Regions from separate parts of the Cellulosimicrobium composti genome, predicted to be linked through region 3. Evidence: riboswitches for the same ligand, from Rfam matches in the RefSeq annotation. Region 3 holds a riboswitch; each other region holds the start of a gene.
The links. A riboswitch is a leader RNA that binds a small molecule or an ion and turns the genes downstream of it on or off. The one in region 3 is predicted to bind thiamine pyrophosphate.
Positions count from the first base shown of each region.

Region 1 (7,449 bases), on a different contig from region 3:
CGGTGTACGACTCGGTCGGCAAGGACACGTTCGACGCGTCGCTCGCGTCGCTGCGCCGCCGCGGCACGCTCGTCCTCTACGGCGGCTCCTCCGGGCAGGTCCCCCCGTTCGACCCGCAGCGCCTCAACGCGGGAGGGTCTCTCTTCCTCACGCGGCCCAAGCTGTCGGACCACACCGCGACCCGCGCCGAGCTCGTCGAGCGCGCGACCGAGGTGCTCGGCGCCGTCGCGGGCGGCACGCTGCACGTGCGCGTGGGGGCCACCTTCCCCCTCGCCGAGGCCGCCGACGCGCACCGCGCGCTCGAGAGCCGCGCGACGACCGGCAAGGTGCTGCTCCTGCCCGGCTCCGCGCCGACGACGGCGTGAGCTGGGACTGGGTGCCCGCGCGCCCGGGCGAGGAGGACGGGTCCGACGGCGGTCCCTCCCCCGCGCTGCGGCGCACCGTAACCGTGCTCGTCGTGCTGCTCACCGGGGTACTCGTCGCGTACTACCTGACGGTCGCGGTGCGGCAGCAGGCGGACGCGTGCGTCGCCGACCGCCCGGCGGGCGTCGAGGCGCGGGACGTCCACGCGACCTGGCGCTGGCTCCCACCGGGCTACGACTGCGAGCACGCGACCGCCGACGAGGACGTCGCGCGCGCCTGACCCGCGCACCCACCCACCGACCCACGACCCACGACGAGGACCCATGCCTGGAACGCCGCACCCCCGCCCGCACGTGCTCCTGGGGGCCTACGCCCTCGCGGGCGTCCCGGACCCGGGTGGCTGGTACGCCGCGCTCGACGACGACGGGCTCGACGGGATCGAGCACCCCGTCGACCCGGACGACGTCGCGGCCCTCGCGACCGTGGCAGCCGCCCTCCCCGCGCGCTGGTCCCTCATGCCGACGACGGTCGCGGCGACGGCGCGACGCGCCACCGCGGACCGGTCCTACGGGCTCGCGTCCGACGACGAGGCCGGTCGCCGCGAGGCGGTCGAGGGCGTCGCGCGCGTGCTCGACGCGGCCGGGCGCCTCGCCGACGACGGACGCCGGGTCGTCGCGGTCGAGCTCCAGTCGGCTCCGGGTCCGGGCACCGGCTCGGCCGCCGCGCTCGAGCGCAGCCTCGTCGAGCTCGCCGCCGTCGCGCCCGCCGGGCTCCCGCTCGTCGTCGAGCACTGCGACGCTCCCCGCCCGTGGGGCGTCGCCGAGAAGGGCTTCCTCCCGCTCGAGGACGAGATCGAGGCCGTCGGCCGCGCGGCGCGGGCGACGGGCCACCCGCTGCACGTCGGGCTCAACTGGGGACGCTCCGCGATCGAGGGCCGCAGCGCCGCCACGCCCGTCGAGCACGCGCGCGCCGCGGCGGGCGCCGGGCTGCTCGCGAGCGCGATGCTCTCGGGGGCCGCGGGGGTGGCGGGCCGCTGGGGCGGGCCGTGGGACGACGCGCACGTGCCGCCGCACGGCCCCGACCCGGCGCTGCCCGGCTCCGACGAGTCGATCCTCGGCCCGGACGAGGTGCGGGCGTTCCTCGTGGCGTGCGGCCCGGTCCCCGTCGTCGGGGCGAAGGTCACGACCCGCCCGCTCGACGCGTCCCCCGCGCAGCGCCTCGCCGTCGCGCGCGCGACCGTCGCGGTCGTGCGCGCCGCCCTCGCCGACGTCGAGCCCGCCTGGTCGGCGGGCGTCCGGGAGGTCCCCCAGGGGGTGTGACGCCTGCCGGCGTCAGCGGCGCGGGGTCGCGGGCGCGGCGCGGCCCAGCACGCGCGTGTCGGGGAGCAGGACCCCGCACGCGCCGAGCGCGGCACCCCACGCCGCGCACGCGACCCCGCCCACCGTCCCGAGGCTCGCGAGGTGCTCCGGGTAGAGCACCGAGCACGCGCCGAGGGACACGGCCACGAGCGCGGGCGGCACCACCCCGGCGCGCCACCGCGCGGCGCCGCCCGCGTGCACGACGGCGACGGCGAGCGCGCACGCCGCGAGCGCGAGCCCGAGCCCCGCCTGCATCGGCAGGTGCTGGAGGCCCCACGTCTCGTCGTCGGGCTCGCCCGCCGCGGCCGCGCGCAGCACGGCGACCGCGTAGGCGACCGCGCCGCCCAGGCCCGCGAGCGCGAGCCCGGCGAGCGCGGGGTGCACCGCCCGGGGCGTGACGCGCGCGGGGCGCAGGTCCTGCCGTGCGAGGACGGCGGGGACGAGCGCGGACGCCGCGAGCCCGAGGGCGGGCAGGAGCTGCCCGAACGCGCCCGCCACGAGCCCGGCGAGCGCGACGGCAGCACCCGTCACGAGCACCCCCTGCAGCAGCACCGTCGCGCGGGGCCGGACGGCCCATGCGAGGAGCGGGAACATGGCGAGGCCCGTGTAGAGCAGGCCCCAGCCCGCCTCCACCAGGTAGTGCCGGGCGAACCGCTCGTCCTGCAGCACGACGGTCGCGAGGTCGACGAGGCCGAAGAAGAGGACGCCCCAGAACAGCGCCGCCACGACGGCGACGGCGCGCGCGGCGAGCAGGCGGCCGCGCGACGGGGCCGGAGCACCGAGGTCGTTCGTCATGGAGGACGGTGTAGCACCGGCGCGCCCGGCGCGCCACCGTCGCGAGCCCGTCCGGCGGTGCTAGCCGCCGACGGGCGCGGCCACGGCGTGCAGGTGGTCCACGGGACCGCGCCCGCTCCCGACGCGCAGCGCCGCACCCGCGCGCAGGGCGCCCGTGAGCCACGCCTTCGCGTCGCGCGCCGCGTCCTCCCAGCTCGCGCGGCGCGGGCGCAGGGCCGCGAGCGCCGCGGAGAGGGAGCACCCGGTGCCGTGCGTGTGCGGGGTGTCGACGCGCTCGGCGTCGAACGTCGTCACGCGCACGTCGTCCGCGACCGGGACGACGAGCGCGTCGGGCGAGGCGCCGCCCGTGAGGTGCCCGCCCTTGAGCAGCACGCCGGCGCCGCTCGCCCGGGCGTACGCGGCCGCCTGCGCGAGCGCGTCGTCCCAGGTCGTGGCAGCGGGGCGGCGGGTCAGCACCCCGAGCTCGGGCAGGTTGGGCGTGACGACGTCCGCGCGCGTCGCGAGGTCGCGCACCGCGTCCTCGGCGCCCTCGTCGAGCAGCCGGTGGCCCGACGTCGCGACCATGACCGGGTCGAGCACGACCCAGGGCCGCGGCGCGCCGGTGCGTGCGCGCTCGGCGACGAGCGCGTCCAGCCACGAGGCGATCGTGCGACCGTTCGCCGCGTCGGCGACCATGCCGATCTTCACCGCGTCGACGTGCACGTCGTCGGAGACGGCGTCGAGCTGCTCGCGCAGGAACCCCGGGCCGGGCACGTGCACCGACCGGACGCCGTGCGTGTTCTGCGCGACGAGCGCCGTCGTGACGGCCATGCCGTACGCGCCGTGCGCGCAGAACGCCTTGAGGTCGGCCTGGATGCCCGCCCCGCCGGTCGGGTCCGTCCCGGCGACCGAGAGCACGCGCGGGCGCGAGGGCGCGTCGTCGGAGGTCGCGCTCCCGGGTCCGGGCGCGACGGCGGGGGTGACGGAGGGCACGGTGAGCGGCATCGGCGGACATCCCTTCGCTGGTACGAGCCAGAGCAGGTTCGACGGGTGTGATCTCAGCCCCGCGTGCGCGGGGCACCCCGTGTCGGTCACCGCATCCTACGACGCCGCGCGCCGGCCCCGGCAGGGTGCCCGTGACGCGGCGGAGCCCGCCCCGGCGTCGCCGGGACGGGCTCCGCCCACGTCCTGCTGTCGCGCCCCTCAGCGCGCCGGGAGCGCGCCCGGCATCGGGTCGTCGTCGCCCCAGCGCGTGACGCGCAGGCGTCGCCCGTCCTGGCCGGGGACCGCGCGCCCGTCGCGCTCCCCCGCCACGAGCGCCGCCCGCAGCGACTGCGGCGAGTCGTGCGTGACGCGCACGAACGCGCCGGAGAACGCGTCGAGCTCGCCCGCCGCGATCGCGACTACCATCTCGACCGTGCGCTCCACGGGCGTCCACTCGGTGCGGCCCTCGTGCATGGTCATCGACGCGGTCATGTCGGTCTGCACCACGCCCGGCGAGACCTCGAACGTGCGCAGGCCGCGGTCGAACCCGGACCGGTGCAGGTTCGCGCCGATCCGCAGGAGCGCCGTCTTGCTCGCGTTGTACGCGCTCGCGCCGTCCATGTCGTGCGAGCCCGCGCCGCTGTTGAGGTCGACGACGCGGCCCCCGCCCCGGGCGAGCATGCCCGGCACGACCGCACGCGCGAGGAGGAACGGCCCGCGGACGTTCGTCTCGACGATCGCCCACCACTCGTCGGGGTCCGCCTCCCACAGCGGCACCTCGGCGTCGACGCGGCCCGCGTTGTTGACGAGGAGGTCGACGCCGCCGAGGGCGTCCTCCGCCGCGCGCACCGCGGCGGCGACCGCGCCGGCGTCCGTGACGTCCGCCGTCACGACGACGGCGCGACCGGCCGCGCCGTCCCGCTCGCCGAGCGCGGCGATCTCCGCGGCGACCCCGGCGAGACGGTCGGCGTCGCGCGCGAGGAGCGCGACGTCGAGGCCGGCCGCGGCGAGCCCGACGGCGATCGCGCGGCCGATGCCGCGGGACGCGCCCGTGACGAGCGCGGTCCGGGCGGGCGCGACGGCGCCCGCGGGGCCCGGCCCGCTCATGCGCGCAGCTCCGCGCCGACCCGCTCGCGCGCGGCGGTGACGGCGCCCTCGCGGACGCGCGCGACGTCGTCCGCGGTGAGGGTGCGGTCCGCGGCACGCAGCCGCAGCGAGAACGCGAGCGACTTGCGCCCGGCGCCCACCTGCTCGCCCGTGAAGACGTCGAACAGCGCGACCTCCTCGGCCAGCCCGCCGGCGCCCTCGACGATCGCCGCCCGCAGCGACTCCGCGGTCACCGACTCGTCGACGACGAACGCGAGGTCCTCCTTCGCCGCGGGGAAGCCCGAGACGGGCGTCGCCTGCACGGGCGCGTCGGACGCGCCCGCGACGAGCGCCGAGAGATCGACCTCGAACGCGACCGTCCGCGCCGGCAGGCCGACGTTCTCGAGCACCTTGGGGTGCAGCTCGCCCGCGTGCCCGACGACGGTCCCGTCCGCGAGCTCGAGGCGCGCGCACCGCCCGGGGTGGAACGGCGCGCGCCCGGTGTCGGCGACGACGCCGACCTCCGCGCCGGCGCGCGCGGCGACCCGGCGGGCCGCCCCGAGCGCGTCGGTCCAGTCAGCGGCGCGGCCCGGGCCCCACCAGCCGGCGCGCTCCCGACGGCCCACGAGGACCCCCGCGACGTGCCGGGGCTGCGCCGGGAGCGCGGCGTCGATCGCGGCCAGCTCGTCGTCGCCCGGACGCACGCCGCCGGGGAGCGACGGCGCGGCCGGCGCGCCGGGGCGCGGGTGCGTGACGAGACCGACCTCGAACAGCGCGACGTCCGTGAGACCGCGGCCGACGTTGCGGCGCGTGGTCTCCAGGAGCGTGCTCAGCACGTCGGTGCGCAGGAGCGGGCGGTCGTCCGCGAGCGGGTTGACGAGGCGTAGCGCGCGGCGACGCTCGTCGTCCGCGGGGATGCGCAGCGCGTCGAGCTCGGCGGCACCCACGAACGGGTAGCTCAGCGTCTCGACGAAACCGTCCTCGGCGAGCGCCCGCGCGACGGACCGGCGCACGCGCTGCTCGCGCGTGAGGCCACGACCACCCGGGGCCGCGGGCAGCAGCGACGGGATCTCGTCGTAGCCGACGAGTCGCGCGACCTCCTCGACGAGCTCGGCCGGCTCCGTGAGGTCGGGCCGCCACGACGGCGGCGTCACGACGAGCACGCCCGTCGCGTCGACGTCGTCGGCCTCGACCGTGCACCCGATCGCGCCGAGCGTGCCGACGACCTGCTCGAGCGTGTACGGCACGCCGACGAGACGCTCGGCCTCGCCCACGGGGAGGCGGATCGCGGCGGGCGGCGTCACGCGGTCGAGGTCGCTCACCGCGGGGTCGGCGGTCCCGCCCCCGAGCTCGACGAGCAGGTCGACGACGCGCTGCGCCGCGACCGCGGGCAGGAGCGGGTCCACGCCGCGCTCGAACCGCTTGGCCGCCTCGCTCGACAGCTTGTGGCGGCGCGAGGTGCGCGCGACCGACACCTGGTCGAAGTGCGCGGCCTCGACGAGGACCGCCGTCGTCGTCGGGCCGACCTCGGACGACGCGCCCCCCATGACGCCCGCGAGGCCCAGCACGCGCGACCCGCGCGCGCCGTCGGGGCTGTCCGTGATGATCAGGTCCTCGGGGTCGAGCGCGCGGTCGACGTCGTCGAGCGTCGTGAGCCGCTCGCCGGGCGCCGCGCGACGCACGACGACCGGCGCGGCGACCTTGTCGAGGTCGTACGCGTGCAGCGGCTGACCCAGGTCGAGCATGACGTAGTTCGTCACGTCGACCGCGAGCGAGATGGGCCGCATGCCCGACGCCGTGAGGCGGCGCTGCATCCACGCCGGCGTCGTCGCGGCCGGGTCGATCCCGCGCACGACGCGCGTGACGAACCGGTCGCACCCGACCACGCCGTGGACCGGTGCCGCGTCGTCCACCTCGACGGGGAAGCCGTCGGGCGTCGCCGCGGGCGGTGGCGTGGGCAGGGAGCCGGGCAGGCCCGGGTCCGTGAAGCGCGCGCCCGTCGAGTGCGCGAACTCGCGCGCGACGCCGCGGTAGGAGAACGCGTACCCGCGGTCGGGGGTCACGTTGATCTCGAGTACCTCGTCGCCCAGGCCGAGGAGCGTGACCGCGTCCTGGCCCGGCACGAGGTCCTGCGCCGCGTACCCGAGGCGCGGCAGCACGATGATGCCGTCGTGGTCCTCGCCGAGGCCGAGCTCGCGCTGCGAGCAGATCATGCCGTCGGACACGTGCCCGTACGTCTTGCGGCTCGCGATGGGGAACGGGCCGGGCAGGACGGAGCCCGGCAGCGCGACGACGACGAGGTCGCCCGGGGCGAAGTTGTGTGCGCCGCACACGATGCCGCGCGCGCCGCCCGCCGGCATGTCGGCGGGGTCCACGCCCTTGATCTCCGTGGCGTTGTGCTCCGGACCGACGTCGACCAGGCACCAGTTGATCGTCTTCCCGTTCTTCTGCGGCTCGGGGGTCATCGTGACCACGCGACCCACGACGAGGGGCCCCGTCACGGCGGCGCCGTGGATCGCCTCCTCCTCCAGGCCGACGCGGACGAGGTCGGCGGCGAGCCGCTCGGCCGTGAGGCCCTCGGGCAGCTCGACGTGGTCGCCCAGCCAGTCGATGGCGACGTAGGGCATCAAATCTCCGTTCCGAACTGGGCGGAGAAGCGCACGTCGCCCTCCACCATGTCGTGCATGTCCGCGATCCCGTGGCGCAGCATGAGCGTGCGCTCGATGCCCATGCCGAACGCGAAGCCCGAGTACTCGTCGGGGTCGACCCCGACCGAGCGCAGCACGTTGGGGTTGACCATCCCGCAGCCGCCCCACTCGATCCAGCCCGGGCCGCCCTTCTTCTGCGGGAACCACAGGTCCATCTCGGCGCTCGGCTCGGTGAA
Region 1 is NZ_JAAFAN010000026.1:13,059-20,507, forward strand. Features, by position in the region: gene GYH36_RS09375 (quinone oxidoreductase family protein) at 1-365, shown strand, start outside; gene GYH36_RS09380 (hypothetical protein) at 362-643, shown strand; gene GYH36_RS09385 (DUF4862 family protein) at 687-1,682, shown strand; gene GYH36_RS09390 (hypothetical protein) at 1,695-2,516, opposite strand; gene thiD (bifunctional hydroxymethylpyrimidine kinase/phosphomethylpyrimidine kinase) at 2,577-3,500, opposite strand; TPP riboswitch at 3,493-3,590, opposite strand; gene GYH36_RS09400 (SDR family oxidoreductase) at 3,699-4,586, opposite strand; gene pheT (phenylalanine--tRNA ligase subunit beta) at 4,583-7,192, opposite strand; gene pheS (phenylalanine--tRNA ligase subunit alpha) at 7,192-7,449, opposite strand, start outside.
Region 1: it holds a riboswitch for thiamine pyrophosphate, as region 3 does, so the genes downstream of both, thiD (bifunctional hydroxymethylpyrimidine kinase/phosphomethylpyrimidine kinase) here and thiO (glycine oxidase ThiO) in region 3, are expected to answer to the same signal.

Region 2 (7,449 bases), on a different contig from region 3:
GTGAGCGACAGCGCGCCCACGAAGAGCGTGCGCACGGCGAGCCCCGCACCGACGGCGAGCCCGTCCACGGGGACCGTGAGCGGCCCGAGCGCCAGGGTCTCGCCGCCGGGCCGTGTCACGACGTTGACGACGAGCAGGCTCGTCGCGAGCAGCACGAAGGGCACGTGCGCGAGGGCGAGCGCGCGCACGCGCACCCGGCCGAGCGCGAGCAGCGCGACGACCGTGAGCGCCCACCCGACGGCGGGCGTGACGGGGTCGGTGACGAGCAGCGCGCCGGTCGACAGGACGAGCACCGTCGCGAGCTTGACGGTCGGGTTCCACCGCTCGAGCGGGGTCGGGCGGGCAGCGGTCACGGGGGCGACCCCGCGAAGGCGGCGGGCACCGTCGCCGCGTCGGTGGCGGCGTCGAGCGCGCGCACGAGCGCCCCGGGGTCGACGCCGCGGGCGCGGCCGACGCGCGACCACCACGCGAGCAGGGGTGGCAGGCGCAGCCCGGCCCGGGCCCGCAGCGCGTCGTCGGCGAGGACGTGGGGCGGCGGGGCGACGGCGGCGAGGCGGCCGTCGACGACGACGGCCAGGCGGTCGGCGACCGCGGCGGCGAGCGCGAGGTCGTGCGTGACGACGACCACGGCACCGCCCGCGTCGGCCCGGTCCCGCAGGGCGCGCGCGACGGCGGCGGCCTGGGTGCGGTCGAGCCCGGACGTCGGCTCGTCGGCGAGGAGGACGGGCGGGTCGAGCACGGTCGCGGCCGCGAGGGACAGGCGTCGCTGCTCGCCGCCGGAGAGCCGGTAGGGGCTCTCGTCGGCGACGTGGGCGAGGCCGAACCGCTCGAGGGCCCGTGCTGTGCGCGCCTCGACGTCCGGACGGCGCGCGCGCCGCGCGGACCACGCGACCTCCTCGCGCACGGTGCGCGCCAGGAGCTGGTGCTCGGGGTCCTGGAGCACCAGGGCGACGGACCCGGCGTCCGTGGTGACGACTCCCGTCGTGCGCTCCAGTCCGGCGAGGCCGCGCAGGAGCGTCGACTTGCCGCCGCCGTTCGGCCCGACGACGGCGAGCAGCTCTCCCGCCCGCACGTCGAGGTCGACGTCGCGCACCACGGGTCGTGCCCCGCGCCGGCGGCGGCCCGGCGCACCGCGCAGCACGCCCAGGCCCCGTGCGCGCAGGAGCACCGGCCCGTGCGCGGGACCGGCCCGTCGTGCGGGCGTGCCCCGGGCGAGGTCGACGAGCCAGACGTCGGTCGCGGGGTCGCCGAGGGGCGCGGGCGCGCCCGCGTGCTCGAGCCGGACCGCGAGCGGGAGCCGGCACCCGAGCGCGGCGAGCGCGCCGGCGTGCTCGCGCAGCACGCGCTCGGTCGGGCCGTGCGCGAGCACGCGACCGCCGCGGTCGAGCGCGAGCGTCGCCGCGGGCAGCGTGCCGAGCTCGTCGAGCCGGTGCTCGACGAGCACGACGGAGCGGGCCCGCCCCGCCGGGTCCCGCTGGTCGGACCCACCGACCGGCGTCGTGGGCCGGGCGAGCCCGGCGACGAGGGTGCCGACGTCGTGCGCGGCGGCCGGGTCGAGGAGCGCCGTCGGCTCGTCGAGCACCACGAGCCCCGGGTCGGCGACGAGCGCCGCGGCGAGGGCGACCCGCTGCGCCTCGCCCCCGGACAGGGCGTGCGTCGGCCCGTCGCGGAGGTGGGCGGCCCCGGCGGACTCCAGGGCCGCGGTCGAGCGCGCGTCCACGGTGGCCGGGTCGGTGCCGCGGTTCTCGAGCGCGAACCGCAGCTCGTCGTCCACGCGCGCCAGGCAGAGCTGGTCGCCCGGGCGCTGCTGCACGAGGCCGACGTGCGCGGCGAGCGCGGCCGGCGTCGTCTCGCGCGGGTCGGTGCCCGCGACGCGCAGGTGGCCGCGCACCACGCCGGGCAGGGTGTGCGGGACGACGCCGACGAGCGCGCGCACGAGCGTCGACTTCCCCGACCCGGAGGGGCCGACGACGAGCAGGGACGTGCCGGCGGGCACGACGACGTCGACGTCGTGGAGCACCGGGCGCGCGCGGTGGCCGAGGGCCACGTCCAGGTGCGCGGCCTCGACGGCGTGGGGCGCGCGGGACCCGTCAGTCACGGGTCGCGCCGATCGCGAAGGCGTCGAGCGCGCCGGTGCGTGCGAGCGCGTCGCCGAGCAGGCGCGCCGCGAGCCCGCACAGCACCACGCACGAGACGATCTGGACGCCCAGGCGCAGCATCGCGAGGTCCTGGCCGAGCCAGCCGAGGCGGACCGCGTTGAACGCGAACGTGACGAGCGCCGCGCTCACGCCCGACGCGACGAAGACGCCCCACCCGAACCGGCGGTAGCGGGTGAGCGCGAAGGGGAGCTCGGCGCCGGCGCCCTGGACGAGCCCCACGAGGAGGAGCAGCGGTCCTGCGGGCGAGGCGAGGAAGACGACCTCCACGAGCGCCGCGAGCGTCTCGGCGAGGACGCCCACGCCCGGCCGGCGCACGATGTAGGTGGCGAGCGGACCGACGACGATCCATGCGCCCGCGAGCACGTTCGCCGCGAGGTCCGCGAGCGGGCCCATGAGGATCTGCAGCGGTGCCCAGAGCTGCACGAACGCCCAGTAGACGAAGCCGAAGACCACGCCGAGGACCGCGACGAGCACCGTCTCGTGCAGCGTCGGCCCGCGCCGTCGGCCCCCGGCACCCGGCGGCCGGACCCTCGTGTCGGGCGCGCTCGCGGCCGGGGGCGCGGTCGTGGTCGTGGCCGGGGTCCGCGCGGCGGGCGGTGCGGGCGGGGGCGTCGTGCCGGGCTCGGTCATGCGGTTTCCCTCCGTCGGGCCCCCGGTCGAGGGGTGCACGACGACGCCGCCCGCCACCCCGCGCGTCCGGCCGGGCGCGCGGGCACGGCGCGCAGGGGACGGTGACGTCGGCCCTGCTCCCTTCGCTGGTACGAACCAGATCAGGTTCCACGGGTCTGCGGGTGGGACGGGTGTCCGGCCTGCACTCTCAGCGCTCGTGCGCTCCCCGGGGGCGTTCGGCCCGACCCTAGGCCCGCCGGGCGCGCGGGGGACACCCGCGTCTCACGCAGCGGGACGGCGCGCGGCACGTGTGCGAGGGTGGCCGGGGCCCCGCCGCCGGCGGACGGCCGGGACACGACGGGACGAGGCACGCATGACGACGGACAACGACCCTGCGGCGGTCGCCGAGCTGGACCGCCTCGACGGCGAGGTCCGCGCGGCCGCGCCGGGGGACACGACCGCGCAGGTCGCCCTGTGGCGACAGGTGTCGCGCCTGGCGACGTGGTTCTTCGTCGCCCGTGGCGAGCCCGACCGGCCGAGACCCTACGCGGTCGCCGCGCCGCAGGGTCCGATGGTCTGCCTCTACAGCAGCGCCACCCGCGCGCGCGACGCGGCGCACGCCCTCGGAGTCGTCCCGGCGGGCGAGCCGGTGCCGCTGCTCGCCGTGCCGATGCCGGACGCCGTCGGCTACGTCGCGTCGCTCGGCGCGGCCGGGGTCGTCGGCGTGGCGCTGGACCACCCCCGGATCGGTCACTTCGTCCCGCTCGCGAACCTCGCGACGCTCCAGGCGTGGGTCGAGGAGGACGCGCGCTGACCCGACCGCGCGAGCGCCTTGACACTCGTTCGAACACCTGTTCGAATGACGGGGTGCGGTGGGACGGACAGGCGATCGGCGCGGACGACGGCGCGCTCCCGGGGCTGGAGCGTGCGGGTCTCGTGCGCAGCGTGCGCACGCCCGAGTTCGCGGGCATCACGTTCCACGAGGTGACGGCCAGGAGCGCGCTGTCCAAGGTCCCGGCGATGTCGCGCATGCCGTTCCGCTGGACCGTCAACCCCTACCGGGGCTGCAGCCACGCGTGCTCGTACTGCCTCGACCCGCAGACCCCCGTCCTGCTCGCCGACGGCACCCAGCGCCCCGTCGGGGACCTGCGCGTCGGCGACGAGATCGTGGGGACGGCCCCGCACGGGGCCTACCGCCGGTACGTGCGCACGCGCGTCCTCGACCGCTGGACCACGCGCAAGCGCGCCTACCGCGTCACCCTCGCGGACGGCACCCGGCTCGTCGCGAGCGGCGACCACCGCTTCCTCACCGAGCGCGGCTGGCGCCACGTCGTCGGCGGGGCCGGGCACCGCGCCCACCTCGCGCTCGGCGACGTGCTCGTCGGCCCGGGCGCCGCGGCGCTCGCGGGCGGCGACGCCGTGCTCGACGGCCGCGACGTGACGGGCAGCGACGGGCTGCGGGTCGACTCCCTCGAGGCCCTCGACGGCCCGGGCGAGGAGACCGAGCTCGTCGACATCACCACCGGCACGCGCGACTTCGTCGCCGCGGGCGTCGTGAGCCACAACTGCTTCGCCCGCCCGACCCACCAGTACCTCGACCTCGACGCAGGGGAGGACTTCGACCGCGAGGTCGTCGTCAAGGTCAACGTGGACGAGGTGCTGCGCGCCGAGCTCGCGCGCCGCTCCTGGGCCCACGAGCCGGTCGCGCTCGGCACCAACACGGACCCCTACCAGCGCGCGGAGGGCCGCTACCGGCTCATGCCCGGCATCATCGACGCGCTCGCCGGGTCCGGCACCCCGCTGTCGATCCTCACCAAGGGCACCATCCTGCGCCGCGACCTCCCGCTCCTCGTCGACGCGTCCTCGCGCGTCGAGGTGGGGATCGGCGTCTCCCTGGCCCTCCTCGACCCCGCGCTCCAGGCGAGCGTCGAGCCCGGCACGCCCACGCCGCGCGCCCGGCTCGACCTGATCCGCGCGATCCGCGAGGCCGGCCTGCCGTGCGGCGTCATGGTCGCTCCCGTGCTGCCGTGGCTCACCGACTCGACGCGCGCGCTCACCGACCTGCTCGACGCCGTCAAGGACGCCGGCGCGACGGGGGTCACGGTGCTGCCCCTGCACCTCAAGCCCGGCACGCGCGAGTGGTACATGGGGTGGCTCGCGCGCGAGCACCCGCGGCTCGTGCCCGGGTACGAGCGCGTCTACGCGCGCGGCACCTACGCCTCGAAGGCGTACCGGTCGTGGCTCTGGGACCGCGTGCGTCCCCTGCTCGAGGCGCGCGGCTTCGCCGTCTCGGGCCACCGCGGCCCCGCGGGCGTCGAGGGCCGGTACCGCCGCGGCGAGCTCGGCGGCCTCGGCGGCGGCCCGCGCGACGCCGACCCGCCGACGGACGGGGCCTACCCGGCCGGGAGCATCGCACGAGGCGACCGGGCGGCGGGGTACCGCGGCCACGACGGGGCGCTCGCGGGGATGCCGGTCGACGGCGCGGGGCTGGACGTCGTCGGCGGGGGAGTGGAGCAGGTCCTGTTCTGACGGGGCGCCGGGCCGGGAGGAGCCGCGACCGCGGCCGGTGCGCCCGGCAGGCGGGTCAGGAGGGCCGGTCGCGGTGCGGCACGGCGCTGACCCGGACGATGTCCGTCCGGGCCACTGCCCGGTCGCGGACGTCGGCCAGCGCGACGCGCGCGGGGTCGGCCAGGTACGCGGCGAGCGCGTCGTCGTCGGGCATCTCGATGACCTGCACCTCGGTCGGCAGCGACGCGTCCTGGCCGGGCAGCGCGCGGACGCGCGAGACCACGCGCCCGCCGTGGACCGGCACGAGGGCGAGGACGTCGTCCTCGTACGCGGTGAGCATGTCGGCGTCGCCCGCGGTGGGCCACAGCAGGACGCACAGGGTGATCGGCATGCTCGGCACGGTACGCCGCTGCGCGTGCCGCCACGGCTCGACAGCCTCCCCGCTCCGAGGCGGGCTCGTCCCCCCCGCGCTCGCCCGTGCCCTTGCGGTCGCCGGCGCCCCAGCCGTCGCTCGGCGAGACCGTCAGGCGTCGGCGAGGCGCGCCGGGAAGCCGCCCGTCGCCACCGGACCCCAGCGCGTGATCGTCAGGCGCACGAGCGACTTGCCCTGCGTGACCATCGCGGCACGGTACTCGTCCCAGTCCGGGTGCTCGCCGCTGATCGACCGGTAGTACTCGACGAGCGGCTCGACGGAGTCCGGCAGGTCGATCACCTCGGCCTCGCCGTCGACCTGCACCCACGGGTCCGAGTACCGCTCGCCGAGCGACAGCAGCGACGCCCGCGCGTCACGGCGCACGTTCACCGCCTTCGCGCGCTCCGGGTACGTCGACACGACCACCCGACCCTCGGCGTCGACCCCGTACGTCACCGGGCTGAGCTGCGGGCGACCGTCCCGGCGGGTCGTCACGAGCACGCCGTCGTGGCGCGAACGCAGGAACTCCACGAGCTCGTCGCGCTCGACGCGCCGGTTCGTCGCGATGGTGCGTGCCACCAGGTCTCCCTCCTCGTGCGGGCGCGCACCGGCCGGTGCGCGCCGCCACCGGCCAACGGTGCCCGGCACCGCCCGGTGGCACCCGCCACGGTATCCCGGTCGAGCCCCGGCGCCCGCCCGCACTAGACTTCGCGGGACGCGCCCCCGTCCCGGGAGCGCGACCCCACCCGCCCACCTGGAAGGAACCCTCCGTGCTGCGCACCCGAACGGCCGGCTCACTGCGGGCCGAGCACACCGGTCAGACCGTCACCCTCACGGGCTGGGTCGACCGTCGGCGCGACCACGGCGGCGTCGCCTTCATCGACCTGCGCGACGCGTCCGGCATCGCCCAGGTCGTCATCCGCGACGAGGCCGTCGCGCACCCGCTGCGCAACGAGTTCGTCCTCCAGGTCACCGGCGAGGTCTCGCGCCGCCCCGAGGGCAACGAGAACACGGCCCTGCCCACGGGCGAGATCGAGGTCGTCGCGAGCGACGTCGTCGTGCTCAACACCTCCGAGGCCCTGCCGTTCCAGGTCTCCACGGCGCTCGCGGACACCGAGACGATCGGCGAGGAGGCGCGCCTCAAGCACCGCTACCTCGACCTGCGCCGCCCCGCGCCCGCGCACGCGCTGCGCCTGCGCGCCAAGGTCAACCAGGCCGCGCGTCGCGTGCTCGACGCGGAGGACTTCGTCGAGATCGAGACGCCGACCCTCACGCGCTCGACCCCGGAGGGCGCGCGCGACTTCCTCGTGCCCGCGCGCCTCGCGCCCGGCTCCTGGTACGCGCTGCCGCAGTCGCCGCAGCTGTTCAAGCAGCTCCTCATGGTCGCGGGCATGGAGCGCTACTACCAGATCGCGCGCTGCTACCGCGACGAGGACTTCCGCGCCGACCGCCAGCCCGAGTTCACGCAGCTCGACGTCGAGATGAGCTTCGTCGAGCAGGACGACGTCATCGCCCTCGCGGAGAAGATCCTCGTCGCGCTGTGGGAGCTCGTCGGGTACACGATCCCGACGCCGATCCCGCGCATGACGTTCCACGACGCGATGCGCCTGTACGGCACGGACAAGCCCGACCTGCGCTTCGGCAACCCGCTCGTCGAGCTCACGGACTACTTCAAGGACACGCCGTTCCGCGTGTTCCAGGCCGAGTACGTCGGCGCCGTCGTCATGGCGGGCGGCGCGTCGCAGCCGCGTCGCCAGTTCG
Region 2 is NZ_JAAFAN010000047.1:4,178-11,626, forward strand. Features, by position in the region: gene GYH36_RS13605 (energy-coupling factor transporter transmembrane component T family protein) at 1-353, opposite strand, end outside; gene GYH36_RS13610 (ABC transporter ATP-binding protein) at 350-2,098, opposite strand; gene GYH36_RS13615 (ECF transporter S component) at 2,091-2,789, opposite strand; TPP riboswitch at 2,888-3,007, opposite strand; gene GYH36_RS13620 (hypothetical protein) at 3,142-3,582, shown strand; gene GYH36_RS13625 (Rv2578c family radical SAM protein) at 3,636-5,297, shown strand; gene GYH36_RS13630 (DUF1330 domain-containing protein) at 5,353-5,667, opposite strand; gene GYH36_RS13635 (PPOX class F420-dependent oxidoreductase) at 5,800-6,267, opposite strand; gene aspS (aspartate--tRNA ligase) at 6,459-7,449, shown strand, end outside.
Region 2: it holds a riboswitch for thiamine pyrophosphate, as region 3 does, so the genes downstream of both, GYH36_RS13615 (ECF transporter S component) here and thiO (glycine oxidase ThiO) in region 3, are expected to answer to the same signal.

Region 3 (7,449 bases):
GTCCGGACGGACGGCCGGAACGGTCAGCGGGGCGGCTCGTCACCCCTGCGCTCGGGCGGGACGACGCCCGGCCCGTCGGTGGTGGTCGGCGTGTCGGGCGACGCGGCGGGCGACGAGCCCGGCGCGGACGGCGTGCCCGTCCCGGGTGCCCCGGTCGCCTCGACCGGAGCGGCGGTCGTCGCGGCCGGGGCACCGGCAGCGGCCGCGCGGGCCTCGGCCCCGGGCGTCGAGAGCGCCGAGGTGCGCTCGGGCGTCGTCGGCTCGGGGCGCACGGGCGGCGTGGTCGGCGACGGCTGGGCGTGCGCCGGGGCCGCGTGGCGCCCGGCGTCCGACAGGTCGCCCGAGGACGTGTACGCGGCCGGGGTCTCGACGGCGACGCTCGGCCCTCCGGCGAGCCGACGCAGCGCGATGCCCACGAGGACGAACAGGATCCCGAGGCCGATGACGAGCAGGCAGACGCCGAACGCGACGACCGACGTGTACAGCGACGCCCGGAGGAACGACGCCGTCATGACGGTCTGCCGCGTCGGGTCGTCCTGGTCGAGCTGGGCGTAGGTCTGGCCACCGCTCGCCTCGAGCGCGTGCTTGTTGATGACCTCGGCCTGCGCGTACGCCGTGAGGGGCCCGTTCACGTGCCGGCCCGCCAGGAACGCCGCGTCGTCGGACACGGTGATCTCCTCGGCGGAGAGCTGGTTCGCCACGACGATCCACGTGCCGATGCCCGCGAGGAGAAGGATGATGCCGGCGATGATCGACACGAGGCCGATGCCCCGCGCCCCTCTGGCCGGAGTGACGGTGACGGTGCTCGACATGGCGCGTTCTCCCCTTCGTCAGGACCCACCTGCGTCCGCCCTCGTCAGGCGACCTGCACGGCGCCGGTCGGTCACGGGACGGTCGAACCACCCATACGGGAGCAACGGTAGCGACGAGAGGGGTCGACCGCGCGGCGAACCCGCACCTCGCGGGGCTGCGCCGCCCGAGGTCGCGGCGGGTCCCTGCGGGGATGGGAGGATGCCGTCCGTGCGCATCACCCACCTGACCGACTGCTACCTGCCGCTGCTCGGCGGGATCGAGACCCAGGTCGCCCGCCTCGCGCAGCAGCAGGCCGCGGCGGGGCACGACGTGTCGGTGATCTGCACGACGCCCGCGCGTCCCGGGGCGCACGGCGTCTCGACCGAGCGCGACGGCGACGTCACCGTGCACCGCCTCGCCGCGCGCGTCCCGGGCGGCTACCCCGTCCACCCGCGCGCCCCGCACCACGTGGCGCGGATCCTGGGCGCCGACCGGCCCGACGTCGCGCACCTGCACATGGGCGTCCTCACGCCGTCGACCCAGGCGTCGCTGCGGACCGTCGTGCGCACGGGGCTGCCCGCCGTCCTCACCGTGCACAGCGTCTGGGGCGCCGCCGAGACGGTGTTCGCCGGGCTCGACCGCGTCGTGCGGTGGTCGCGGTGGCCCGTGCTGTGGTCCGCGGTGAGCGAGCTCACCGCCGCTCCCCTGCGCCGCATCGTCGGCGACCACGGCGAGGTCGCGGTGCTGCACAACGGCCTCGACCTCGACGCGTGGCGCGTCCCGCGCACCGAGCGCGCCGACCGCATGGAGGGCGCGGCCGTCCACGTCGTGGCCGCGACGCGGTTCGCCCCGCGCAAGCGCGTGCTGCCGTTCCTCGAGGTCGTGCGCGACGCCGTCGCGCGCCTCCCGGAGGGGGCGCTGCACGTGACGCTCGCCGGGGACGGCCCCGAGCTGGCCGACGCGCGGCGCCTCGTCGCAGAGCACGGCCTGGGGTCCGTCGTGTCGCTCCCCGGCCGCCTCGACGCGACGGGCCTCCGGCGGCTCTACGCGCGCGCCGACGTGTTCGCCGCGCCCGCCGTCGAGGAGGCGTTCGGCATCGCGGCGCTCGAGGGCCAGGCGGCCGGGCTCGCGGTCGTGACGCGCTCGCAGTCGGGCGTCGCGGAGCGGCTCACCGACGGCGTCGACGCGCTCCTCGCGGACGACGACGCGGGCCTCGCCGACGCGCTCGTGCGCCTCGTCACCGAGGACGGCCTGCTCGACCGGATCGTCGCGCACAACCGGGACGTGCCCTCGTCGGCCGGCTGGCCGCGCGTGCTCGCCGACGTGCAGGCGGCATACGAACGGGCTGCGACGATCGTCGCAGCCCGTCCGACCCACCCCTAGGGGGTCACTCCCACTCGATGGTGCCCGGGGGCTTGCTCGTCACGTCGAGCACCACACGGTTGACCTCGGGCACCTCGTTGGTGATGCGCGTCGAGATGACGGACAGCACGTCGTACGGCAGGCGCGTCCAGTCGGCCGTCATCGCGTCCTCGGACGAGACGGGGCGCAGCACGATCGGGTGCCCGTAGGTGCGGCCGTCGCCCTGGACGCCGACCGAGCGGACGTCGGCGAGCAGCACGACCGGGCACTGCCAGATCTCGCCGTCCAGACCGGCCTTCGTCAGCTCCTCGCGCGCGATCGCGTCGGCCGCGCGCAGCGTCTCCAGGCGGTCCGCCGTGACCTCGCCGACGATGCGGATGCCGAGCCCGGGGCCGGGGAACGGCTGGCGCGCGACGATCTCCTCGGGCACGCCGAGCTCGCGGCCGACGGCGCGGACCTCGTCCTTGAACAGGGTGCGCAGCGGCTCGACCAGAGAGAACTGCAGGTCGTCCGGCAGGCCGCCGACGTTGTGGTGGCTCTTGATGTTCGCCGCGCCCTCGCCGCCGCCCGACTCGACGACGTCCGGGTAGAGCGTGCCCTGCACGAGGAACTTTACCTCGGCGCCGTGCTCGCCCGCGTCCTCGACGATCTGGCGCGCCGCGTCCTCGAACACGCGGATGAACTCGCGGCCGATGATCTTGCGCTTCGTCTCCGGGTCGCTGTGCCCGGCGAGCGCGGTGAGGAACCGCTCCTTCTCGTCGCGAATCACGAGGTTGACGCCCGTCGCCGCGACGAAGTCGCGCTCGATCTGCTCGACCTCGCCCGCGCGCATGAGCCCGTGGTCGACGTGCACGCACGTGAGCTGGTCGCCCACCGCGCGCTGCACGAGCGCCGCGGCGACGGCGGAGTCCACGCCGCCGGACAGCGCGCAGATGACGCGCGCGTCGCCGACCTGGGCGCGGATCGCCGCGACCTGGTCCGCGATGACGTTGCCGGGCGTCCAGTCAGGGGCCAGGCCCGCGCCGTCGTACAGGAAGTGCTCCAGCACGGTCTGGCCGTGCGCGGAGTGCTTGACCTCGGGGTGCCACTGCACGCCGTAGAGGCGGCGCTCACGGTCCTCGAACGCGGCGACGGGCGAGCCCGACGACGTCGCGAGGACCTCGAAGCCCTCGGGCGCGCGGTGCACGGCGTCGCCGTGGCTCATCCACGTGGTCTGGTTCGTCGGCGTCCCGTCGAGCAGCACGCCCGCGGCGCACACCTCGACCTCGGTGCCGCCGTACTCGCGCAGGCCCGTCTGGGCGACCTCGCCGCCGAGCGCCTTCGCCATGGCCTGGAAGCCGTAGCAGATGCCCATGACGGGCACGCCGGCCTCGAACAGCGCCGGGTCGACGAACGGGGCACCCGTGGCGTACACGGACGAGGGGCCGCCCGAGAGGATGATCGCGGCCGGGTCCTTGGCGAGCATCTGCTCGACCGTGAACGTGTGCGGCACGATCTCGGAGTAGACCTTGGCCTCGCGCACGCGGCGCGCGATGAGCTGCGCGTACTGGGCGCCGAAGTCGACGACGAGCACGGGGCGCGGGGTCGCGGCGACCTCGGCGGTGGTGGGGGTGTCGGGAGCGGTGGCGGGTGACGTCACCGCTCCAGGATAGTCGCCGTGCGGCGCGGCACCGTCCGCCGTCTCAGGCGCCGTCGCGCGCCGCGGCCCGCTCGGCGACGCGCTCGCGCAGCGCCCGTGCCGCGGCCTCCGGGTCGCGCGCGCCGGTGATGGCGCGCACCACGACGACGCGGGTGGCGCCCGCGTCGAGGACCGCGTCGAGGCGGTCCGCGTCGATCCCGCCGATCGCGAACCAGGGCGTGGTCGGCCGCGTCGCCGCGACGTCGCGCAGCAGGTCGAGCCCGACGGCGGCCCGCCCCGGCTTCGTCGGCGTCGCCCACAGCGGGCCCACGCAGAAGTAGTCCACCGCCGGGTCGGCCTCGGCCGCGGCGGCCTGCGCGGCGGAGTGCGTGGAGCGGCCGAGCACGGGCCCCGCGCCGAGCAGCGCGCGCACCGCCGGGACGGGCAGGTCGCCCTGGCCCATGTGCACGACGGGCGCGCCCGTGAGACGCGCCACGTCGGCCCGGTCGTTCACGGCCCACAGCGCGCCGTGCTCCGTCGCGACGCGCGCGACGAGCGCCTGCAGCTCGAGCTCGCGCGCGACGTCGAGCGTCTTGTCGCGGAGCTGGACCACGTCGACGCCGCCCGCGAGCGCCGCCCGCAGGAAGTCCTCGAGGTCGCCGCGCTCCTCGCGCGCGTCGGTGCACAGGTAGAGGCGCGCGTCGGCGAGCCGGGCGCGCACGGCGTCCGGGTCCGGTGCGGCGGCCGTCGTGGGCGTGGCGAAGGTCTCGGTGCTCACCCGCCGGAGCCTAGCCCCGGCGCTCCGGGCGCAGGCGGTACTGTGGCCGACAGCACGGGAGCCCCGCACGGGGCTGAGAGGGCGTCGGAGCCGACCGTCGAACCTGATCTGGGTCATGCCAGCGAAGGGAGCGCACATGCACACCCCTGTCCGTCCGGGGCCCCGCACGGCCGGTTTCGCCGGGCCGTCGCCAGCCGGCCCGCGCGACGTCGTCGTCGTGGGCGGCGGGATCGTCGGGCTCGCCGTCGCGTGGCGCGCCGCGCGCGCGGGGCTGACCGTCACGGTGCTCGACCCGGCTCCGGGAGACGGCGCGACGCACGCCGCCGCGGGGATGCTCGCCCCGGTGACCGAGGCCGACTTCGGCGAGGACGACGCGCTGCGGCTCCACCTGGCGGCGGCTGCCGCGTGGCCGGGCTTCGCGGCCGACCTGCGCGCCGCGACCGGGCGGGACGTCGGGCTGCGCCCGGCGGGGACGCTCACCCTCGCGTACGACGCGGACGACCTCGCGCTCCTGCGCCGCGTCCTCGCCCTGCACGCCGCGCACGGCCTCGCCTCGCGCGAGCTCACCGTCGCGGACGCGCGCCGCCGCGAGCCCTACCTCGGGCCCCGTGTCGCGGGCGCGGCCTGGGCGCCCGCGGACCACGCGGTCGACCCCCGCGCGACGCACGCCGCGCTGCTCGCCGCGCTCGACGCCCCGGCCGAGGCGTCGAGCACCGCGGCGCGGGCCGTCGTCGTCCGGGCCGCCGCGACCCGCGTGGCGCGCGACGCCGCGGGGCGCGCGGTCGGCGTGCACGACGACGCGGGTCACCTCCACGCGGCCGGTGCGGTGGTCGTCGCGGCGGGGTGGGAGTCGGGCGCGCTGCTCGCCGACGTGCCGGGCGTCGTCGTGCCCACACGACCGGTCAAGGGCCAGACCCTGCGCCTCGACGCCGGGCCCGACCTCGCTCTGGAGCACGTCGTGCGCGGGGTCGTGCAGGGCCGGCCGGTGTACGTCGTGCCGCGCACCCCGGTGCCCGGCGGCCCGCGCGCCGGGCACCGCGAGGTCGTCGTGGGCGCGACGACCGAGGAGAACCCGGACGACCGCCGCGCGACCGCGGGCGGCGCCTTCGCCCTCCTGCGCGACGCGCGCGCCCTGCTGCCCGGGATCGACGAGGCCGCGCTCGTCGACGTGACGCCGCGCGCCCGGCCCGCGACCCCGGACAACCTGCCGCTCGTGGGGCCGACCGCCGTCCCCGGTCTGCACGTCGCGACGGGCCACGGCCGCAACGGCGTCCTGCTCGCGCCGCTCACCGCCGAGGCCGTCGTCGCGGGCCTCACGGGCGACGGCCTGCCCCCCGACGTCGCGACCGCCCTCGCCGCGACGCGCACCGACCGCTTCACCCGGCCCGGGACCGTGCCCGGACCGGGGGACGACCCCGCGTCCGGCGACCGCCGGGCCGCGCCGACCGCGACCCCGACCGCACCGAGGTGATCCCCGTGACCGCACCGACCGCGCTCGTCAACGGCGAGCCCTACCCGCTCGACGGCGACGTCGACCTCGAACGGCTCGTCGCCGCGCTCGTGCCCGCGTACGTCGCGGACGGCACGCCGCAGGGCGTCGCCGTCGCCGTGGGCGACGCCGTCGTGCCGCGCGGCGCGTGGGCGAGCACCGTCGTCGCACCCGGTGACCGCATCGAGATCGTGACCGCCGTCCAGGGCGGCTGAGGAGGACACCGTGACCACCGACCTCTCCCCCGCGTCCCGCCCCGCCGCGGCCGACCCCGCGGGCGCCGACCCGCTCGTCGTCGCCGGGACCGCCGTCGGGTCCCGCCTCGTCATGGGCACGGGCGGGGCCGCGAACCTGCTCACGCTCGAGGACGCGCTCGTCGCGTCGGGCACCGCGCTGACGACGGTCGCGATGCGCCGCGTCGCCGTCCGTGCGGGCGGCGACGCGAGCCCCGACGCGGGCATCTGGGCGCTCCTCGCGCGCCTCGGCATCCGCGCGCTGCCCAACACCGCGGGGTGCTTCTCGGTGCGGGAGGCCGTGCTCACCGCGCACCTCGCGCGCGAGGCGTGCGGCACCGAGTGGGTCAAGCTCGAGGTGATCGCGGACGACGTCACGCTCCTGCCCGACCCGGTGGGCCTCGTCGAGGCCGCGGACCGGCTCGTGCGCGACGGCTTCGTCGTGCTGCCGTACACGAACGACGACCCCATCCTCGCGCGCCGGCTCGAGGACGTCGGCTGCGCGGCCGTCATGCCGCTCGGCGCGCCCATCGGCACGGGGCTCGGCATCCTCAACCCGCGCAACATCGAGGCGATCGCGGCCGCCGCGCGCGTGCCCGTCATCCTCGACGCGGGGATCGGGACGGCGTCGGACGCGGCGCAGGCGATGGAGCTCGGGTGCGACGGCGTGCTGCTCGCGACCGCGGTCACGCGCGCCGCCGACCCGGTCCGGATGGCGCACGCGATGCGCCTCGCCGTCGAGTCGGGCCGTCTCGCCGCGCGCGCGGGCCGCATCCCGCGCCGCGAGGGCGCGCTCGCGAGCTCGTCGCCCGAGGGCCGTCTCGACCTCGCGCTCTAGCGCCGCCCGTCCCTTCCGGCGGGCCGAGCATGTCGTCGTCGCCCGTCACCGGCCCGGGACGCTCCATGACCGCATGTTCGGCGGGGTGGGTGCGTACTAGGCGACCGGGGAGCTCGCGGCCAGGGCGTCGAGGAGGGCGGGGACGCCGCCGACGACGGAGCGCGCGTCGACCCCGGCGGCGCGGGCGACGTCGGCGACGCGCGCGGACCGGGCGCCGACCGCGCACACCACGAGCACCGGCCGGTCCGCGGGGAGGTCGGCGAGCGCCGACGACGGGTCGCCCGCGAGGAACGCGCCGCTCGGGACGAGGGTCGCCCCGGGGAGCGGGCGCACCTGCGC
Region 3 is NZ_JAAFAN010000011.1:47,483-54,931, forward strand. Features, by position in the region: gene GYH36_RS20270 (hypothetical protein) at 24-812, opposite strand; gene GYH36_RS05135 (glycosyltransferase family 4 protein) at 1,021-2,175, shown strand; gene guaA (glutamine-hydrolyzing GMP synthase) at 2,180-3,793, opposite strand; gene thiE (thiamine phosphate synthase) at 3,837-4,550, opposite strand; TPP riboswitch at 4,603-4,682, shown strand; gene thiO (glycine oxidase ThiO) at 4,687-6,021, shown strand; gene thiS (sulfur carrier protein ThiS) at 6,027-6,254, shown strand; gene GYH36_RS05160 (thiazole synthase) at 6,265-7,110, shown strand; gene GYH36_RS05165 (ThiF family adenylyltransferase) at 7,207-7,449, opposite strand, start outside.

Region 4 (7,449 bases), on a different contig from region 3:
CGAGTTCGACTCCGACACGATCGTGTGGACGGCTGGCGTCAAGGCCAACCCGGTCATCAAGGAGGCGTCGGACCTCCCGGTCGACAAGCTCGGCCGCGTGATCGTGCTCCCGACGCTCCAGGTCGCGGACGCCGAGGGCAACGTCGTGCCGAACGCCTGGGCCGCGGGCGACTGCGCCGCCGTCCCGGACGTGCTCAACCCCGGCAAGTTCTGCCCGCCGAACGCCCAGCACGCGATCCGTGAGGCGACGCGCCTCGCGGACAACCTCGCGCTCGAGCTGCACAGCGAGCCGCCGGTCGAGTACCGCCACAAGAACGTCGGCACCGTGGCGTCGCTCGGCCTGTACAAGGGCGTCGCGGAGCTGTTCGGCGTGTTCAAGCTCCGCGGTACGCCCGCGTGGCTCATGCACCGCGGCTACCACGTCATGGCGATGCCGACGGGCAACCGCAAGATCCGCATCTTCATCGGCTGGATGGGCCAGTTCCTCATGGGCCGCGAGCTCGTCTCGCTCGGCTCGCTGCACGACCCGCGCGCCGAGTTCCGCGCCGCGTCCGTGCCGCCCAAGAAGGACGGCGAGCCGGTCAAGCAGACCGCGCAGGGGTCGGCCGCAGCCGCCGAGTCCGGCGCGGGCACGGTCGACGCGGACGACCGGACGCCTGCCGCCAAGGCGTCCTGACCGCACGCCGGGACTCCCGGCGTCCTGCCCGACGACGAGGGGCGAGCCGCACGCGCGGCTCGCCCCTCGTCGTTCCCCGGCTCCGGTCGGCGGCCGGGGCCGAGCACGTCGCGGTAGATTCGGCGCGCGCCCCCATGGCCCAACTGGCAGAGGCAGCCGGCTTAAACCCGGCGTGTTCCGGGTTCGAGTCCCGGTGGGGGCACCACGAGCCGGTGCCGCGCTACGAGAGCCCTGTCGGCCCCTCGGGCTCGGCGGGCGGCGTCGCCGCCTGGCCGAGGACGACGACCGTGCCGTCCGGGTCCTGCACGCGCGCGACGCGTTCGCCCCAGGGCTGGTCCGTCGGCGGCTCGAGCACGGGGACGCCCGCGGCGGCGAGGTGCTCGACGGCGCGGTCGCAGTCGTCGACGTAGACCCACAGCGCGGTGCGCGGCACGCCCGCGGGCGCCGTGCCGTCGTCGAGGCCGATCCCGAGCGGCGACCCGCCCACGTGCACGCTCACGTAGACGGGCGGCCCGTCGTCGGGAAAGGCGTACTCGACCGTCCCGCGCAGCAGGTCGCGGTAGAAGCCGAGCGACCGCTCGACGTCGGCGACGGTCAGGATCGGGAAGAGGCTGCGGAACATGGCGTCGCTCCTCGGTGCACGCTGCGGAACCTCCCCCATGGTGCGCGCCGGACGGCCGGACCGCCCTCCGAGCGGCCGCGACCGACGGGCGGGCCGTCAGGTGCCGGCCCGGCCCGACGGGCGGCCCGGCGCTCAGCGCGCGAGGAGCTCGTCGGTCGTCGTGCCGGGCAGGGACAGCGTGACGCGCGTGCCCCACGGGTCGTGCACGACGACCGAGCGACCGTCGTCGGCGTGCTGCAGCCCGCGGCTGCGCAGGCGCGCGACGAGGGCGTCGAGGTCCTCGCGGCCGGGCACGGTGATCGCGACGTCCCCGAGCCCGAGGCTCGCGGCCCGCGGCCCGGCGCCCGCGCTGTTCCAGACGTTCATCGCGACGTGGTGGTGGTAGCCGCCGGCGGACGCGAACAGGGCGCCGCTGTACCCGCTCAGCGTCGCCTCGAACCCGAGGGCGTCGACGTAGAAGTCGCGCGCCGTCGCGACGTCGCCCACCTGGAGGTGCACGTGGCCGACGCGCCCGGCGAGCGACGGGCCGGCGTCGTACGCGTCCTGGGTGAGGTGGGAGCGCAGGTAGGCGTTCGGGTCGAGGAACGTCGTGGTCATGAGGATCTGGCCGCGCTCGCGCACCCACGTCTCGCGCGGGCGGTCCGTGTAGAGCTCGACGCCGTTGCCCTCGGGGTCGGTGAAGTAGAACGCCTCGCTGACGAGGTGGTCGCTCGACCCGACGAAGGAGCCGCGGCGGTCCTGCGCGGCGCGGTAGACGGTCGCGGCGAGGCTCGGTGCGTCGTCGAAGAGGAACGCCGTGTGGAACAGCCCGGCCTGGCGCGGGTCGACGGGCGGCAGGCCCGGGGTGTGGACGAGGCGCAGCATCGGCGTCGTGCCGCGGCCGAGCACGCGGTGCACCTCGGTGCCGCGCGTGCGCTCCTCGAGCGGCGCGAGCGCGAACGCGCCCGTGTAGTAGGACGTCATCTGCTCGAGGTCGCCGACGCGCAGCGTGACGGCGTCCATGCTCGTGGACGGTGACAGGGACCGGTCGGTCGGGGTGCTCGTCATGGTGGCTCCAACTGTTGTCGCTACAACTATATTCCCACACTCGCGAGCGTGCTCCCGACGCGCGCCCGTCCTTGCTAGGGTCGCCCCGAACCACGCGGGGTGTCCCGTCCGGGCGTGCGCCCGGGCCGAGGGACTGAGACGAGCGGTACGGCCGCCCGGACCCGTCGAACCTGATCTCGCTAGCACGAGCGGAGGAACGTGGGCATGACGACGCCTGCTGCCATCACCCGGACCCCTGTCCTCGCGGACGACCCGACCGCGCTCGTCCGGCCCGGGGAGGGCGGCTTCACGGCCGGCCTCGCCCGCCGGTACGCGCCCCTCTTCGACGCCTTCTACGACCACCCGTTCCTCGCCGGCCTGCGCGACGGGTCCGTCGACCCGGCGGCCGTGCGGCACTACGTGGGCCAGGACCACCAGTACCTCACGGCCTACCTGCGCTGCTACGGGCTCGGCATGGCCCTCGCGCCCGACCGGTCGTGGGCGCAGTACTTCCACGACAAGGCGGGGTTCCTCCTCGACGACGAGTCCCACGCGCACCACGCGATGTGCGACTTCCTCGGGGTGACGTACGAGGAGGCGCAGACGGACCGCCTCGCCCCGAGCGCGCAGGCGTACGTCGACCACATGCTCGCCGCCGGCCGTGACTCGCTCGGCGTCCTCCTCGCGGCGCTCCTGCCGTGCCCGTGGACCTACATCTGGTCCGCCCGGCGGTTCTGGCTCGCCGAGCGTGCGACGACACCGGGCGCGATCGGGGACGACCACCCCCTCGCCGGCTGGTGGGCGTTCTACGCCGCCGAGCGGACCGAGGGCGTCCTCGCGGACCTGCGCGCGCGCCTCGACGCGCTCGCCGCGGACGCGGGCGAGGCCGAGCGCGCCCGCATGGAGCGCGCGTTCGAGCAGAGCTGCCGCCACGAGACCCGGTTCTGGCAGATGGCCTGGTCGCTCGAGGACTGGTGACGGCGCCGCTTACGCCAGGAGCAGATCCGCGCCCGGGGGCCTCGGCACCCGGGCGCGGCGCGGGTAGCGTGACCGCATGGACGTGACGAGCGCCACGGCGGCGACCCACCGTTCCCGCGGCGACGGGCGGCCGGAGCCGCTCCTGCGGCACGTCATCGGCGGCATCCTGCGGCGGGCGCGGCGCGCGCAGGGACGCACGCTCGTCGACGTCGCGGCCGCCGCGCGCGTGTCCACCGCGTACCTCTCGGAGATCGAGCGCGGTCGCAAGGAGGCCTCCTCGGAGGTGCTCGCCGCGGTGTGCGGCGCGCTCGGCCTGCGGCTCGTCGACCTCGTGGCGCGCACGGGGGAGGAGCTGCGGCCGGTCGCGCCCGTGCGCGTCCTGTCCGCGGTCCGCGAGCGCGGCGCGCTCTCCGCGCCCCGGCACCCCGCCCCCGTGGGCGAGCCGGTGCGCGACCTGCCCGTCGCGCGCGCCGTGCGCACGCTGCCGTCAGGCGCGCGCACCCCGGACGCCCTCCTCGTCGCCGCCTGACCCGGACGGCGTGTCGCGCCGGGTCCGGAGGTGCGACGCGCGGTTACGGTCGGTCCATGACGGAGCCGCAGACCGACGGCGCGGCGGCGCCGGGCGCGCCGACCCTCCAGGACCTCGTCGACGAGGCCGCGTTCGTCTCGCACGAGCACCAGCTCCACCTCGCGGACCTCCACGGCGACGACGCCTGGAACGCCGACCTGGTCGCGGGCACGCTGACGTTCACCGCGCCCGACGGCGGGACGACGACGTGCCGGGTCCAGTTCCTCGGCACCGCGGCACCAGGTCCGGGGACCTGGATGTGGGCGTGGAACAACGTCAACGGCTTCCCCGACGCCGTGCTCGACGCCGCCGAGCGGACCCGTGCGACCGGGCTCCGCGAGGCCGAGGAACCCGAGCACCCGCTCACCGACGACCTGCCGTACCGCTACACGCTCGCGGCGAAGGCGGTGACCCGGTCCTGGACCCACTACAGCGCGCCCGTCGGGGGCGGGACGCGCGCGTGGCTCCTCGTCGAGCACGACGACCTCGTCCTGCCCGCACCCACCGTGCCGCGGGTCGTGCGCACGCTCAGCGAGGGCCTGCTCTCCACGACGGTCGTCGACCACCGGCGCGCCCTCGCGTCCTACGCGTCGGTGCGCGGCCTCGAGACGTCGCAGGACGTGGCCGGGTCGGTGACGCTCGTCGTGCCCGACGGGACGGTGACCGTGAGCTTCGACGACGCCGGACGCCTCGCCGGCATCGCGGCGTCGTCGTCCCCGGCTTCCGGACCGGAGCCCGAGACAGAGCTCGATCCCGCACCGGAGCCTGCGGTCGAGCCGGCACCCGTGGCCGCGCCCGAGCCCGAGGCCGCTCCCGAGCCTGGGCCGGAGCCTGAGACGCCTCGGCCCACGACGCCGGACGCCGGCCCCGCGCCCGAGGAGCCGACCCCCGGCCCCGCGGCGGACGCCGTCGTCGACCCGCCCGCCGACCGGCCGGAGCCGCGCCGCCGGTCGTGGTTCCGGCGGCGCGGGTAGACCTCCGCGCCGAGCGCGTCACGACCTGGGCGTCACGCCGCCGTGGCGAGCTTGCGCGACGTCACGACGGCGTCGGCGATCCCGTACTCGACGGCCTGGCGCGCGGTGAGCACGAGGTCGCGGTCGGTGTCGGCGCGCAGGCGCTCGACGGTCTGGCCCGTGTGCCGCGACAGGACCTCCTCCGTCTCCGAGCGGATGCGCAGGATCTCCTCCGCCTGGATCGACAGGTCGGAGATGGTGCCCTCGCCGCCGCCGGACGGCTGGTGCAGCAGGACGCGCGAGTGCTCGAGCACGAACCGCTTGCCCGGCGTCCCCGCCGCGAGCAGCACGGCGGCGGCCGAGGCGGCCTGGCCCATGCAGATGGTCGAGACGTCGCAGCGGACGAACTGCATCGTGTCGTAGATCGCCATGAGCGCGGTCGCGGAGCCGCCCGGGGAGTTGATGTACAGGCCGATCTCCTGGTCGGGCGCGTCGGACTCGAGGTGCAGGAGCTGCGCCATGACGACGTTGGCGACGCCGTCGTCGATCTCCGTGCCGAGGAACACGATGCGCTCCGAGAGCAGGCGGGAGAAGACGTCGAACGCGCGCTCGCCGAGCGGGGTGCGCTCGACGACGGTCGGGATCGTGTAGCTCGCCATCACAGCCCCACCTTCCGGGCGGAGCGGGCGGGACGGACGTCGTCGACGGACTCGACGATCCGGTCGACCATGCCGTACTCGAGCGCCTGCCGGGCGGTGAACCAGCGGTCGCGGTCGGAGTCCTCCGCGATGGTCTCGACGCTCTGCCCCGTGCTCTCGGCGAGCAGCCGGTGCATGAGGCCCTTGGTGTACACGAGGTTCTCGGCCTGGATCGCGATGTCGACGGCGGTGCCGCCGATGCCGGCGGAGGGCTGGTGCATCATGATCCGCGCGTGCGGCAGCGCGTACCGCTTGCCGGGCGTGCCCGCGCACAGGAGGAACTGCCCCATGCTCGCGGCGAAGCCCATCGCGACGGTCGACACGTCGTTGGGGATGAGCCGCATCGTGTCGTAGATCGCGAGCCCGGCGCTCACCGAGCCGCCGGGGGAGTTGACGTAGAGCGCGACGTCCGCGCGCGGGTCCTCCGCGGAGAGCAGGAGGAGCTGCGCGCACAGCCGGTTCGCGACGGCGTCGTCCACGGCCGTGCCGAGGACGACGATGCGCTGGTGGAGCAGGCGCGTGGTGAGCTGGTCGTCGAAGGAGGAGGCGGCCACGGCGGCGGCCTCCGCGTGCGGGGTGCGTGCGGTGCTGGTCATGCCACCCACAGTGCCCCGCGGGGCGGCCCGGCGGACGGGCGATCTGCCGTCGGCACATCTGCCGACGGCAGAGCCGCCCGTCCGCCCGTCCGGCTAGCGGATCGGCCAGTCTCGTTGCTCGACCACGATCCCGCTCGGTGACGGGCTGATCGTGACGTACACCTTGGCGGTGCGCTGCGTCCCGTAGGGGTTCCCGAGGATGCACCCGAGGTCGACGTAGCCGCCGGCGGAGAGATGCTCGGTCCACGAGTAGCTACCGATGCGGTTGCCGTCGTAGTAGCACTGGAAGGTGTACGTGCCCGAGGGGAACGTCGCGTTGGCGTTGACGCGGAACACGGTGCACATGCTGCCGGTGCAGTTCCCGTAGCCGGGCTGGGTGTTGCGCTGGGGGCCACGCGTGACCCAGATCCGCGGCGGCTCGGGGCGCTTGTCCGTCGTGAACGTCGCCTGGCCGCTCCACGCGCCGCACCCGGCCGCGTTGCACGCGCGCGCCCGCAGCCGGTACGTCTGGTCGTAGTCGGACCCGACGTCCACGCTCTGGCCCGTGCCCGTCCGGTTCTGCGCGCCCGAGAGCTCCCACTCGTAGCGCGTGATCGCGTTGCCGCCGTTCGACGACGGCGCCGAGATCGTGAACCGGCCGCGGTTCTCGCCGGTGCGGGACGAGGAGACGCCGGGCGTGCCCGGCTTCTGGTAGGCGCTGACCTGTGCCGAGGCCGGGCTCGAGGTCGACGTCCCGCCGGCGTTCGTCGCGGTCACGGTGAATGTGTACGTGCCCGCGCTGAGGCCCGTGAAGTCCACCGACGTCCCGGAGACCTCGCGCTTGGCGCCGCCCGGCGACGCCGTGACGGTGTACTTCGTGATCGGGCTGCCGTTCGCGTCGGCGGCGCCCCACGAGACGCGCGGGATGCCGCTGTCCTGCGAGCTCGAGCCCACGTTCTGGACGCTCGGACGCGGGGGCGCCTCGGGTCGGCCGTACGGCACGACGGCGGCCGAGGCCGGGCTGGCCGCGGTCACGCCCGCCTTGTTCTCGGCCGTCACCGTGAACGTGTACGACGACTCGTTGTCGAGGCCGGTCGCCTTGTGGCTGAGGCCCGTCAGCGTCAGCGGGGCCCCGTCCGGCGACCCGTTGCGGTACCGCTGGAGGTGGTAGGCCTTGATGGCGTCGCCGTTCTCGAACGGCTGCGCCCACGACACGTCGATCGAGCCGCCGTTGAGGGGCGAGTCCGCCGCGCGGCTCGCTGTCGGCGTCTTCGGGACGTCGGGCAGGCCCGCCGGGATCTCCTCGGCGGAGTACTCGCCCCACTCGGACGGGTCGGGCGCGAGGTTCACGGC
Region 4 is NZ_JAAFAN010000056.1:1,429-8,877, reverse strand. Features, by position in the region: gene GYH36_RS14915 (NAD(P)/FAD-dependent oxidoreductase) at 1-676, shown strand, start outside; tRNA gene GYH36_RS14910 (tRNA-Leu) at 805-881, shown strand; gene GYH36_RS14905 (VOC family protein) at 897-1,298, opposite strand; gene GYH36_RS14900 (VOC family protein) at 1,431-2,345, opposite strand; TPP riboswitch at 2,431-2,559, shown strand; gene GYH36_RS14895 (TenA family protein) at 2,550-3,302, shown strand; gene GYH36_RS20095 (helix-turn-helix domain-containing protein) at 3,379-3,831, shown strand; gene GYH36_RS14885 (DUF6882 domain-containing protein) at 3,888-4,844, shown strand; gene GYH36_RS14880 (ClpP family protease) at 4,877-5,482, opposite strand; gene GYH36_RS14875 (ClpP family protease) at 5,482-6,117, opposite strand; partial or broken gene GYH36_RS14870 (fibronectin type III domain-containing protein) at 6,211-7,449, opposite strand, start outside.
Region 4: it holds a riboswitch for thiamine pyrophosphate, as region 3 does, so the genes downstream of both, GYH36_RS14895 (TenA family protein) here and thiO (glycine oxidase ThiO) in region 3, are expected to answer to the same signal.